Regions from separate parts of the Peribacillus sp. NPDC097675 genome, predicted to be linked through region 1. Evidence: riboswitches for the same ligand, from Rfam matches in the RefSeq annotation. Region 1 holds a riboswitch; the other holds the start of a gene.
What was found. Region 1 has a riboswitch for cyclic di-AMP ahead of ACQKL5_RS20790 (cation:dicarboxylate symporter family transporter). Riboswitches for the same ligand answer to the same signal wherever they lie in the genome.

Region 1 (3,422 bases):
CCTACGACCATGATTCTTAGTGAACGAAAGAGGAATTATTTATAAAGAGTCGTATTTATGACGCTTTCCCAGACCCTTTCTTTACGTTGAAAAGTAAGAAAGGCATCAGGCCCTTGTACTTTCCTTCCTATAAAATCATCATGCATCTCATCCATGTTCAAATAATCTCCCACAACCCATGCTGGGATCTCTATTTTTGCCCTTGTATACTTGACATGTCTAAAAGAAAAAACGACACCTTCCGCCAAAATAGGAGCAAGAGAAGAAATAACTTCTAAAGGTATTGTCGGCAAATCTTTCTTCTTCCTCATTCCTAACCACGATCTTTCCACCTTCAATGATTCTAGTTTTGAAGGAAGCAAGTTTCCCAGCATCTTATAGTACGTCGAGATCGAACGAAAGTAAACTTTATTAAACCATCCATCGTCCTGGGCTAAGTATACAAATTGGTTATTCAATTTACGAAAGAAAGGAGGATGATCTAAATGATTTTTGGTATGCCCTAGATATAGGAGTTCTGCTAATTCCCTTCCATCCACTTCTTCTAGACTATCTGCTTCTTCAAAGTCAATCCAACAGAAATCACCATATGCACGGACATCCTCTTTTAAAAGCTTAGTCATGTTTTCGGATGACACGCTCTCAAGCAAGACATTTAAATTGTACTCCCCACCATCATATTGATGTTTCAATAATAAGATGGAATTCATGCCATTTGGCAGGGAATAAAAAAATTCCCGAAAAGTAAGGCCGTTAAAAAGGATAAATCGTTCGGAAGCCTGCATATGCATATATAAGATGTCATTGCCTTCATTTTTCATATTCACATTCCCCCCGACCCTTTCATCATTGATTATATTTTATCAAACTTTTCATTATTCACGAAGGTTATAGTATATAGAATTACAAATCCCTCTATAATAAGAAAACAGCCAGATATTAACTTCCCAATGTATTTATACATTAAAGGAACTAGACAGGAGATAAAAGAACCAAATTGTAGTATATGAAAGATGATTATTCCAACTTCAATGGCCTTTTGCAAATAAAAAACTCCAGAGTGTTTTCACCCTGGAGTTTTAACCATATTATGAAGCTTGTTCGAGTTTATCATTTTCTGCTGGTGGGTTAAATTGACCTTCCCACTTAGAAATGACAATCGCCGCAAGAGAGTTACCGATAACGTTAACCACTGTACGACCCATATCAAGAATACGGTCAATACCTGCAATGAATGCTAGTCCTTCAATTGGGATACCGACACTTCCCAATGTCGCTAAAAGCACGACGAATGATACGCCTGGTACACCGGCAATCCCTTTAGAGGTAATCATTAACACTAACATTAGCGTAATTTGCTCATAAGCGCTTAGGTCTATGCCATACATTTGAGCAATGAAAATTGCAGCTAAAGCTTGATATAATGTAGAACCATCTAGGTTGAAAGAATAACCCGTTGGAATAACAAAGGATGTAATATGCTTAGGACATCCCGCTTTCTCCATCTTCTCCATGATTCTTGGAAGAACTGCTTCAGAACTTGCTGTAGAAAATGCTAAAATTAATTCTTCTTTTAAAATCCCAATTAACTTAAAGATACTGAAGCCGACGAATTTTGCAATCAGCCCAAGAATGACAATCACGAAGAAAATCATTGTCCCGTAAACAGAAAGGGCTAATTTCCCTAATGGAATTAAGGATGATAATCCGAATTTAGAAATTGTCACACCGATTAGTGCAAACACCCCGATTGGAGCAAATTTCATAACCATATTCGTTAAGTTGAACATGCCTTCCGCCGCACCTTGGAAGAAACGGAAAACTGGTTCTCCCTTTTCACCGATGGCTGCAATGCTTAGTCCAAACAAGACTGAGAAGAAGATGATGGCAAGCATATCGCCTTCTACCATTGCTTTGATCGGATTAGATGGTACAATATGAACAATTGTGTCTATAAAAGATTCATGTTCCTTAGATTCAGCTGTATCAACATAGGTAGAAATATCAGTTTGTTCTAGATTCCCCATGTCCACGCCTGCACCAGGCTGAATAATGTTAGCTGATAATAAGCCTACGCCAATTGCAACTAGTGTTACTACTATAAAGTAGGATAGTGACTTCGCACCTAATTTCCCTACTGATTTTAAATCGCCCACACCTGCAACTGCAACAATAAGGCTAGAAACGATAATTGGAACGACGATCATTTTTATCATCCGTAAGAAGATATCGCCTAATGGTTGTAGATAGCCTTGGGCTGTCTCGCTTCCATAAAATATAGCACCTACGATAATCCCTAGAATTAAGCCAGCAAAAATTTGAGTAGCTAAACTCGTTTTGAATTTCTTCATTTAATTTCCTCACCTTCCATATAGTCTTTGATGTAAAAACATTTGTCTCGGTAAGGGAAACAAGATACTAATAAAAAGAAAAAAATTTTTCTGTATATTGAAAAACTTCTATCCTTACGCTTAAAAAAAAGACACACTACGTGTCATTTTCCCTTTTCGCGTGTTATTCACACATGTTCCCTCGAAGACGCTTACGGGGTTAGCTGTCGGGTTAGGAATCGGAAACACAATGGCCCTTTCATCTCTGAATTCACCCCTAGCGGATTAATCCGCAAAAATGGTTCCCCCGTTCTTTTTTATAAGATTAAGCGAACTAACTTATATTAAAATATTATACTAAAAATATAAATCTGTAAATATATTTTGATATCCAAGCCTTGATACACATTGATAAATTCTGAATATTAAGAGCTATTTTAGTTTACACTTATTGTTTAAATAGGTAATTAGTTTAAGGACAAAAAAGGTTAATAACTAATTTCAGATCAATATGAATTATTTTTCCAAAATTCCTAGTAAAATGTATCTAATTTTCTCCCGGGTGGATAATTTCTTAAAAGTTCCGGAATTTATTTTTTCGATACGAAGCGGTGTAATGAAATGCGAGTGGTTTTTCACTACCTTTTTTGGATCTAGCAAAATGACATCGCCAACTGTTGGACCTTTAAGGATTTCCTGCTTCCCTTTTGCCTGAGCCCCTTTTGTAAGGTATTGACGATTCACATATCCTTTATTGGTTAATGCATAAACATGTGGCTGCTTGCCATCATGTACCGCTATTGTGGGTACGACCGGCACTCCCGCCTTCACATTCGTTATCACCGTAAGGTCAACCTTTGAACCGGCTAATAACGGTTCAGTCACTTCCGGATCTTTCACGATATTCGCCTGGAATGGATATCTATTTTCTTCATTAAGATTGGGCTCCTCTTTTGGATAAGAATGTATACGACTTATTGTTCCAGCCAAATTCTTATTCAAATCAGGAGAAATTGCCTTTAACTCCATTCCCACCGTTGCCTTCTTTAACTGTTCTTCAGTAAAGGTTCCTTCAATAGCCATTTCTGAAGA
Region 2 (3,422 bases), on a different contig from region 1:
GTAAACACAACGGCTTCTTTTTTGGAAAAAGTCTTGCATGTGAAAGAAATGTTTACTAGGTCGAATAAGCCAGCCCTATAGATTGCCTCAATCGATTCCAACAGACGCTGCCTAGTGAAAAGGGGATTGGGTTCCGAGACGATTTCCTGATAATCGAATATCACCTCTTCCGACTTCGAGACCGACATCCGATAAGCGCCCATCAGCAACAGACGTTTGGCCGAAATCGTCAACCCTTTGAATGCATCACGGTAAAAGAAGCAATATTTCTTGCAATAGCGGTCGGTTTTCCTATTAAAGCCCAGGTTACTTGTTGGACCAAGGTTGAACTTATACAACATCTCACCATCTTGTTGTACGGGCACGAATATCTGGGGGAGCTCTCCTTTTGGCGATGTGAAATTCCTGACGATCTGTTTCATGTATTTTTCCGAAGTGCCCACGCCATTTGCCATCATATGAAGCGGACTTTGAATGACCCCATCCCAATCACTATGCAGCAAGGAGTACAAACACGTATCAAATTCTGTGGAAGATACATGTTTCAATAAATAGTGGTACGTTTCTTCATAAATCATACGGTTTCGTCTCCTTTTGTGGCTGCCTTCATCAGTAGGGCAGGGTTTAGTAATTCATCCAAAATGCTTCTTCATCTTCACGCATGACAATATACTGTTCATAACAGATGCTGTACCATTTCGTTTTGTTCATCTTCGATGGGTTGTAATTTTCCGAAACGAGGCAGCCGTCTTTTTCAAGACTGAGAATGGTCCGCTTGATGGTGGCCTCTGACCAGAACGGTAGCGATAGGTATGGACGATCCAATCCCTCCCGTCCCGTTCCACTCCGCATGTCTCAATCAAGGTGTGGAGGTGTGCCAACATCACTGCCTTTGATAAGCCAATCGTTTCGGCCAAATCAGGATTGAACCCCGAGCTATATTCCTGATCTAGTAACGTTTCCAATTCCATTATCATCCCTCCCGTATGTTTGGACTGAACCTTTCGAGGATTCAAGTTGTGTGTATCGAACGGAACAATCTTCACTGTCTATATAAACCTTAAGACGGAAAAAGTAGCATGTCTGAAAAAATAATTTTAGAAAGGAATAGGGTAGAAGGAGAGGGGAATCGATTGTGTTAAAAAAGAGAAGAGATAGGTGAGTGCATTCAGTGGTTTTTATATAAATCATGATCGTGCCATGCCAGCTATTAGGTACCATTACCTTTAAATAGGAGGGGAATGTATTGAGCTTAGTTACTTGGTTTGCCGTCGCCATTGGCACAGCTGTCGCAATAGGTTTATTCGGAAGAGTGAAAAGGAAAAAATAAAACCGTTTCTTCATTTGTCTTGCCTTCTTTGATAGGATTTTTATGTTGTTTACTTTTCGGATCCAGAAGTTTTTGTGACACAAAAAGAAGCAGAAAATCCGTCATGACTTTTTCTTTTTAAAACGATAAAAAGAGAAAAAATCATTAAAATCAAGGATAGAGATGTGCGAAGAATCATGCATATATACCCTAAGGAAAAACTATCCAATAAAAGTGTTTACATCATCAAAAAACAGGAGTAACATAGCTGTAAATTAATCAATCATCTTGATCGCTGAATCCGTATGGAACGGGGAAACCAATTTTGTAGCAGCCAATTTTTGCTACTTGGGGTGAATCCTTCATTTGAAGGTAGGGTTACTTCTTGACCCGAATCCGACAGCTAACTTCGTAAGCGTTAAGGAGAGGATGGTGAAACTTGTGATCATGCAGTAGACCACGGGGGGCATCCCTTTTTGGTCTTTTTTTGTTTGGCTTTTTAGTCATTTTCTTTTTAAAAAAATTAAGATTAATAGAGACGTTAAAAGGAGAAAGGGTTTCGTATGAAATTAAAATATCGTCAGTTCAATCCTTCTCAACTACTTGTACTTGTATTTTTATTTTTTATCATTTTAGGTACAATTCTGTTGAAATTGCCTTTTTCAACAACCACCTTTGTTAGTTGGACGGATGCCCTTTTCACTTCAACATCCGCTATGACTGTGACAGGTCTTGCTGTAGTGGATACGGGTACGGCTTATACCACTTTCGGACAATTAGTGATTCTCATGCTTATACAAGTTGGTGGCCTGGGAATTATGTCTTTTGCCGTGCTTATTTTCATGGTGTTAGGAAAGAAGATAGGGTTTAAAGGAAGGTTAATTATTCAACAGGCTTTAAATCAGACGGCTCTAGGAGGGGTCATCAAATTAGTTAAAAATCTATTTTTATACTCCTTTACTATTGAAATCATTGCCATGTTGATCTTGGCTATAAGGTGGGTTCCGGAGTACGGATGGGGAAAAGGGATGTATTATAGCTTTTTCCACTCCATATCCGCTTTTAATAATGCCGGATTCTCTATATGGTCTGACAACTTGATGGGGTACGTAGGTGATCCAATAGTAAACCTTGCGATATCGTTTCTGTTTATCCTAGGGGGAATAGGTTTTACTGTTTTATACGATATCTGGGATAAACGTAGCTTCAAGAAATTAAGTCTCCACTCAAAACTGATGCTGGTTGGTACTTTTGTTCTGAATGTTTTGGCTATGCTTGTCGTTTTCTCTATGGAATACCATAATCCTAATACGTTCGGGACAATGTCTTCATTAGGTGACAAGCTTTGGGCATCGTACTTCCAAGCAGTAACTACGCGAACGGCTGGATTCAATACCCTCGATATTGGCAATTTACATGAAGCAACGATTACATTCATGTTGCTATTAATGTTCGTCGGGGCTGGGAGCGCCTCAACGGGTGGGGGAATCAAGCTTACAACGTTTTTGGTGATTATTTTGTCAGTCTTAACCTTTTTGAGTGACAAAAGGCAGATCACCATAGGAAATAGGGCAATAAAGGAAACCGTAATTGTCCGGTCCCTTGCTATAACTACAATAAGTATTTTATTTATTTTCTTAAGTACATTCATTTTAAATATTACAGAGCCAGAGCCGTTTCTAAAAATATTATTTGAAGTGATTTCAGCTTTTGGAACAGTGGGTTTGTCTATGGGAATCACTGCAGACCTTTCGGATTTAGGTAAAATCATCATCGTATTTATCATGTTTCTAGGCAAATTAGGTCCTTTAACATTAGCCTTTTCTCTAGCAAAACCTAACCAAGAAATAATCAGATATCCAAGCGAAGATATCTTAACAGGTTAAAGGGAATTTACTTATTGAAAGAAAGGGTATTTCTTCCTTGAAGTCACGAATGTGAGAAATGCCGCGATGGTACACATAAAAAAACTGCACGCTCATTGTTAGAGACACCTAACAATGGAGCGTGCAGTTTTTTATTGAATGTATTCTTTAAATTTCCCCTTGTTGAATCCGTCCGATTAACTCCTCAAGCCAGGATATGGTGTGATCTGTTCTGGAAGAAAAGTATT

Region 2: it holds a riboswitch for cyclic di-AMP, as region 1 does, so the genes downstream of both, ACQKL5_RS13910 (TrkH family potassium uptake protein) here and ACQKL5_RS20790 (cation:dicarboxylate symporter family transporter) in region 1, are expected to answer to the same signal.

The regions. Positions count from the first base shown of each region.
Region 1 covers NZ_JBNNSK010000021.1:3,935-7,356, reverse strand. The annotation lists gene ACQKL5_RS20795 (hypothetical protein) at 36-821, opposite strand; gene ACQKL5_RS20790 (cation:dicarboxylate symporter family transporter) at 1,089-2,351, opposite strand; cyclic di-AMP (ydaO/yuaA leader) riboswitch at 2,525-2,672, opposite strand; gene ACQKL5_RS20785 (efflux RND transporter periplasmic adaptor subunit) at 2,847-3,422, opposite strand, start outside.
Region 2 covers NZ_JBNNSK010000008.1:218,944-222,365, forward strand. The annotation lists gene ACQKL5_RS13900 (hypothetical protein) at 1-578, opposite strand, end outside; gene ACQKL5_RS13905 (hypothetical protein) at 708-971, opposite strand; cyclic di-AMP (ydaO/yuaA leader) riboswitch at 1,593-1,742, shown strand; gene ACQKL5_RS13910 (TrkH family potassium uptake protein) at 1,873-3,195, shown strand; gene ACQKL5_RS13915 (PadR family transcriptional regulator) at 3,343-3,422, opposite strand, start outside.